DNA from 2 places in the Chitinophaga sp. Hz27 genome. Region 1 is predicted to be linked to the other one. Evidence: riboswitches for the same ligand, from Rfam matches in the RefSeq annotation. Region 1 holds a riboswitch; the other holds the start of a gene.
What was found. A riboswitch is a leader RNA that binds a small molecule or an ion and turns the genes downstream of it on or off. The one in region 1 is predicted to bind thiamine pyrophosphate.
Positions count from the first base shown of each region.

Region 1 (3,422 bases):
CCGAACCAACCTATCATAGCAGCGCCGATGCCAGAGGTGATATGATCATAACCAGGCGCAATATCTGTGGTTAAAGGGCCGAGGGTATAAAATGGTGCTTCATGGCAGCATTCCAGCTGCTTGTCCATATTTTCTTTTATAAGTTGCATTGGCACGTGTCCTGGGCCTTCTATCATCACCTGTACATCATGTTTCCAGGCTATTTTAGTAAGTTCACCCAGCGTTTCCAGTTCTGCGAACTGTGCAGCATCATTGGCATCCGCAATGCTTCCCGGACGTAATCCATCACCGAGGGAGAAGGACACATCATAGGCTTTCATGATCTCACAGATTTCTTCGAAATGTGTATACAAGAAATTCTCTTTATGGTGAGCCAGGCACCATTTAGCCATGATTGATCCACCGCGGGAAACGATGCCGGTAACGCGTTTGGCGGTAAGCGGAACATATCGTAATAATACACCGGCATGGATGGTGAAGTAATCGACACCTTGTTCTGCTTGTTCAATTAATGTATCGCGGAACATTTCCCAGGTAAGATCTTCTGCTTTGCCATTTACTTTTTCCAGTGCCTGATAAATAGGAACGGTACCGATAGGAACAGGTGAATTACGGATAATCCATTCACGAGTAGCATGAATATTTTTACCAGTGCTGAGGTCCATGATGGTATCGGCGCCCCAACGGCAAGCCCACACTGCTTTTTCTACTTCTTCTTCAATACTGGAAGTGACGGCGCTATTGCCTATGTTGGCATTTATTTTTACGAGGAAGTTGCGGCCAATGATCATGGGCTCACTTTCCGGATGGTTGATGTTGGCAGGAATGATAGCGCGGCCAGCAGCTACTTCATCTCTTACAAATTCCGGTGTGATAAATTTTATTGGAGTACGTGCACCGAAGCTGTTGCCAGTGTGTTGGGAGGTGTATTCCTTCGAAGCGGCTTCCAGTTGCTGATTTTCGCGGATAGCGATGTATTCCATTTCAGGAGTGATGATGCCTTGTTTGGCATAATACAGCTGAGATACATTTTTACCTGCTGTTGCTTTCCGGGGGGTGATATTGTGGGTCATGCCTGGCAACTCGGTTCCTTGCAGACTACGCGTATATGCGCTGGAGTTTTCGGCGAGTAGTTCTGTATCTTGTCTGTTATTGATCCATTCTTCGCGTAGGCGTGGTAAGCCTTTGTTTACGTCTATGTCTATAGATGTATCGGTGTAAGGGCCGCTGGTGTCGTATATAACAACGGGTTCATTAGGGGTGCCTGGATCTTTAGGGCCTTGGTGGCGTGTATTTGTCAAGGATATTTTCCTCATGGCAACCCTTATTGGGTGGATATTTCCGGCTACATAAATTTTCTCGGACGCAGGAAATGGAGCGCGACTGATGGTCGCCTGTTGCTTTTGCATGGCAGTAAGATTTAGATAATAGGATTCCTAACTATTATTGTTAATAACAGTTTTGACTATACGAAAATTGATTTAAATCTTATCCGCCTTGTGTAGCGCGGATAATGGTGACGTTGTCGGCTGCGGCCAGTGGCTGGTGTTCCCAATCAGATTTGGGAATGACCTGGCTATTGACGGCCACGGCGATGCCTTTTTGTGTGGATAATTGAATAAACTGTAAGAGTGCAGCAATAGTAGTCCCCGGCTGCACCGCATAAAGTTTATTGTTTACAAGCACTTCCATAGATGCTGGAATTAATTGGTGAACAATAAACTTTAGGATGGTGTGGAAGATGAAGAAGGTTTCAGTTACTTATCCCTACGGCAGTATGAGCTGCATCAGGTCTGAGGGTATCATCTCAGCTTATGCTTTCGCATAAACACCCCTAAAGTGAACGTAAATGTAGTAATTATTTTCTGAAATGGTAATTTCTCGTGATTGGAATATAAAGTTGGTAATTCTGCGAAGTATTGTATTTTTATTTCATGGTAAGAGTTTATCTGAAAGGATTATTGGTGGTACTGTTATTGGCATCTTGTGGTAACAACAGGAAGAATGATGAAGCGCATGTGCCAGACAGTAGTCTGCTAACTATTGCAGACAGCAGTAATGCCGGCGTAATCGACAGCACTACCGCTGTTGCAGATACGCTGCATGTGGATGCAGCTAAGCTCATAGGAAAGTGGATACAGCCCGTAGCGGGCCTGGACAAAGAAATGCAGGGTTTTCAACTAAGAAAGAACGGTTCCGCTAAGTCCATTAATATGTATACGTTGATATACGAAAAATGGCTGCTGACGAACGACACCTTACTGTTATGGAGTCACTCCGAAGGTGTGAAGGACACTAGTATCGTTGTGGATACAGCGATCATAAAAGAGCTGTCGGATACAACATTGGTGTTGTCCCCATTAAAGGCAGCTGTGGGTTACACTGAAAAATACCACAAAACGAAATAGCTTATCAGTTATATATCTGCCATAATCCTACCAGGCAGGCCAGTACAGCCATGAAAATTCCTCCTGTGGCTAACTGCATGTCATCAATATTTTTTCTACCGATGTACAGAGATATAAAACCGATTAAAATGCCCGCGGCGCCTGTAATGATAGCATTAGCTGGTGTCTTTGTTACAAAGGCAAAAACAGCTGAAAAAACGCCAATAATGAGGGCACTGATACAAGTAGTTTTCGTTAACGTTGTTGAGTGTTGCATATGTATTCGAATTTAAAATCCAGGGTAAATAATCGTTGTTTATGAATGTTGTTGGTGATTGATGTTCACTGTTGTTGCATCGTTGTGATCCCATGGAACCTTTAACAGCGGCCCAATTTCTTTATACCTGTTCTCCTGGTATTCATCTAATCCATAGTTTATAGCGGTGGTTTCAGTTACCTTTCTGAATGTTCCGAAAATGCGGTCCCAGAGAGCGAATATGTTGGCATAATTGGAGTCTGTTTCCGGCTGATAGTGGCTGTGATGCACTTTATGCATATCTGGCGAAACAATAACCCAGCTGAGTAGGTCATCTACCTGCTTGGGTATCTTGATATTAGCATGAGAGAATTGTGAGATGAATACGGAGAGTGTCTGGTAAAGCATAACCATCCAGAAAGGAACACCGAGTACCAATACGCCTGCAAACAGCGCCGCAATACGGAAGAGATTTTCTACCGGATGATGCCTTAGGGCAGTGGTGGCGTCTATTTCAGTGTCTATGTGATGAATTTTATGGAATTGCCACATCCAGCGGTATTTATGTTGTACCCAGTGGATGAGCCAGGCGCCGATGAAATCGAGCAGTAATACCGCTAGCACTGCGTGTAGCCATACAGGTAATTTTACGAGGTATAAAGCACCGAATTGCTTTTCGCTGGTCCATATACTTGCTTTTACGATCAGGAAGGCGAAAAGGGTATTTAAAATAACGGTAGTGAATGTAAAAAACAGGTTGGTACCGGCATGCCGATATT
Region 1 covers NZ_JBHKFJ010000004.1:457,774-461,195, reverse strand. The annotation lists gene thiC (phosphomethylpyrimidine synthase ThiC) at 1-1,409, opposite strand, end outside; gene thiS (sulfur carrier protein ThiS) at 1,489-1,692, opposite strand; TPP riboswitch at 1,748-1,846, opposite strand; gene ACE38W_RS11390 (lipocalin family protein) at 1,935-2,408, shown strand; gene ACE38W_RS11385 (hypothetical protein) at 2,413-2,664, opposite strand; gene ACE38W_RS11380 (sterol desaturase family protein) at 2,704-3,422, opposite strand, start outside.

Region 2 (3,422 bases), on a different contig from region 1:
CCGTATTCTTTCAAAAAGAGATCATTATCGCGCCATTTGCCTCTTACTTTTACAAAGAGTTCGAGGAATACTTTACGTTCGATAAATTTCTCTATATCCTGACGGGCTCTGGTACCGATCTCACGGATAGACTTACCTTTTTCTCCAAGGATAATGGCTTTCTGTGATTCTCTGGTAACAATTATTTCAGCAGTAATTTTTGTCAGCGTTTCCTTTTCCTGGAACTGCGTAACAATTACTGTAGTATGATAAGGAATCTCTTCTTCGAAGAGCTGGAAGATTTTTTCGCGGATCATTTCTGCTACGAAAAAGCGTGTAGACTTATCCGTTAGTGTATCTTCCGGATAGAAAGCGTTTGCTTCAGGGAGGAGGTTAACAATGGCTGCCAGCAAGTCTTTCACGTTCTTCTGCTGTTTGGCAGCAATAGGTACAACTGCTTTTGCCTTGCCCCATTCGTTACATCTCTCTACCAGCTTTTCCATCTCTTCTTTAGAGAGGTTATCCATTTTGTTGAGGATAAGAATGCTGGGAACTTTTAATTTGAGCGAGTCGAACAGTTCAAGATTTTCTTCCAGGTTATCGCGGCAATCCATGATGAGGAGGGCTACGTCAGCGTCTTCCAGAGCTGATTTCACGGCGCTCATCATTTTCTCGTGGAGTTTATATTTAGGATCGATGATACCAGGTGTATCAGAAAATACGATCTGGTAGCCAGGTTCGGTGAGTACACCGGTGATACGATGTCTGGTTGTTTGTACTTTAGGTGAGATAATAGCGAGTTTTTCGCCCATGATAGCGTTTAACAACGTACTTTTTCCCGCATTGGGCTTACCAAAAATATTTACAAAACCTGCTTTGTGCATCATATCCCTATTATATAAATTGTTTCCCCCGAGTGAATTCACACATTGCCCTACAAGGAGCTGAAAGGCAAAGATAGCGCCTTCGGCGCTTATTGCATACCTCTTCTCTATAAGTAGAGACGAGTACATCCACTGCATGATGCGGTGGAGCTTGTACCAATAAAAAAAGCCTTCTCTACTGAGTAGAGAAGGCTCTCTTATTTTTTGTAGCGAGGAGCGGATTCGAACCACTGACCTTCGGGTTATGAGCCCGACGAGCTACCTCTGCTCTACCTCGCAATGAGGGTGCAAAGATAGGAATATTTCAATTCCCACCAAATATTTTTAAATAAAATCAAAAAATAATCTTGTAACAGGTTGATTTATAGTTGAAACGCCATAATTGAAATAGGTCAGGAATTGGCCACTATGGCTCAGAACGGTAGATCATCCGCCGGAATTTCCTGCTCCGGAACGGTAGCTAACTCAGGCGGCGTACTGGTAGCAATTGGCTTCTTACGTTCCTCATCGCGCTTGCTGAGCAGCTGTAAATGCTGTACTCTTAGTCGCAACGCTCCGCCGATAGCACCCGTATTATTACTGATATAACCCTCCACGCGCGGAGAGCCTTCTACGTATACCAGTGTACCCTGCTGCAGGTAAGGCGCCATATTATTACGCTCCCACAGGCTACAATCCACCCAGGTAGTACGTTCCTGTAATACGCCGGCAGCGTTCTTAAAACGCTCATTGACTGCAATTGTAAAATTCAAAACGGAAATGCCATTTACTTCACGCATCATGGCATCGCGGCCCAAATGGCCAATCAACTGTAGTTTAATCATCTCAATAACTGATTAAAGGTTAACAAAAAAAGTATTGATGATGATGCAGGGGTGACAATGAAAATACCCAAAAATCTGCAGCAGGAAAAATAATTTATTTTTTTCGTGTATACCTGCATACCTTTGTAACGGAAATCGGCATTACAGCCGCTTTCACATGGGGTGCCTTACTTTCAGGCTGAGATCACACCCAAAGAACCTGGACCAGGTAATGCTGGTTAGGAAAGTGAAAAACAGAAATATATACTTATACATGAAACAGTTACTGTTGTGGGTACTGCTGGGTACAGCAAGTATCGTACAGGCGCAATCCGTAGTAACGGGTACCGTCACCAACAAATCAAACGGCCAGCCATTAGAAGGCGTATCCGTATCTGTCAACCAACACGGATCACTCACCGATAGCAAGGGACATTTCAGCATTCAGCTGAAAAAGAAAGGTAATTATAAACTGCAAGCCAGCTACATCGGCTTCAAGCCTTTCACACTCAGCATTAACGCTGACGACAATACGAAAGTCGATTTTTCTATGGAAGAAACCGGCCTCTTTGTAAAGCAGGTAGAGATCAGTAGCCTCCGCGCAGGAAAGAACTCTCCTTTCGTTAACAGCACACTTTCAGCAGAAGAGATCAAGAAAGAGAATCTTGGTCAGGATCTACCCATACTCCTGAACCAGCTTCCAGCGGTAGTTACCAACTCCGATGCTGGTACCGGTATTGGTTATACGAATATGCGTGTACGTGGTTCTGATATCACCCGTATCAACGTGACCGTAAATGGTATTCCTATCAATGACGCGGAATCACAGGGTACTTTCTTTGTGAACATGCCCGACTTCGCCAGCTCTGTCAACAGCATAGAATTACAACGTGGCGTAGGTACTTCTACCAATGGTGCCGGTGCTTTTGGCGCCACGCTGAACCTCAGCACCAACGAATATCACGATAAAGCCTATGGTGAACTGAGCAACAGCTTCGGTTCCTTCAACTCCTGGAAACATACTGTCAAAGCAGGTTCCGGACTTATCAACGATCACTTCACCATCGATGCACGTCTGTCTAAAATATCTTCTGATGGCTATATCGATCGTGCTACCTCCGATCTGAAATCTTTCTATACCTCTGCTGCCTATATCTCCAAAAAAACTGCTATACGCTTAAATATCTTCTCTGGTAAAGAAAAAACTTACCAGGCCTGGTATGGCGTACCGGAAGCCCTGCTCAAAACGGACCGCACCTATAATCCTGCTGGTACCGAGAAACCTGGGTCTCCTTACGATAATCAAACAGATAACTATCAGCAGGATCACTACCAGTTATTCCTGAACCAGGAAATCAACAGTCATTTTAACTTCAACGTAGCCGGGCATCTGACACGTGGCCGCGGATACTATGAGGAATACAAAGGCCAGCAAGCGCTTGCCAACTATGGCTTACAGCCCGTTCACATCAACGGCGCCACTATAGATACCACTGATTTAGTGCGTCAGCTATGGTTAGATAATTACTTCTATGGTGGTATCTTCTCTTTAAACTATACCGGCGCCAAACTTAACTGGAGCCTGGGTGGTGGCTGGAACCGCTACGAAGGCCAACACTATGATAAAGTTATCTGGGCATTTGCAGGCATCGACAAAGATTATGAATACAGTCGTTTTCCGGCAGATAAAAACGATTTCAACATCTACTGGAAAGGACAATACAAATTCACCACTGCGCTGCAAGGCTTTGTGGAC
Region 2 covers NZ_JBHKFJ010000002.1:28,491-31,912, reverse strand. The annotation lists gene era (GTPase Era) at 1-866, opposite strand, end outside; tRNA gene ACE38W_RS03955 (tRNA-Met) at 1,071-1,142, opposite strand; gene ACE38W_RS03950 (single-stranded DNA-binding protein) at 1,277-1,687, opposite strand; TPP riboswitch at 1,836-1,929, shown strand; gene ACE38W_RS03945 (TonB-dependent receptor) at 1,941-3,422, shown strand, end outside.
Region 2: it holds a riboswitch for thiamine pyrophosphate, as region 1 does, so the genes downstream of both, ACE38W_RS03945 (TonB-dependent receptor) here and thiS (sulfur carrier protein ThiS) in region 1, are expected to answer to the same signal.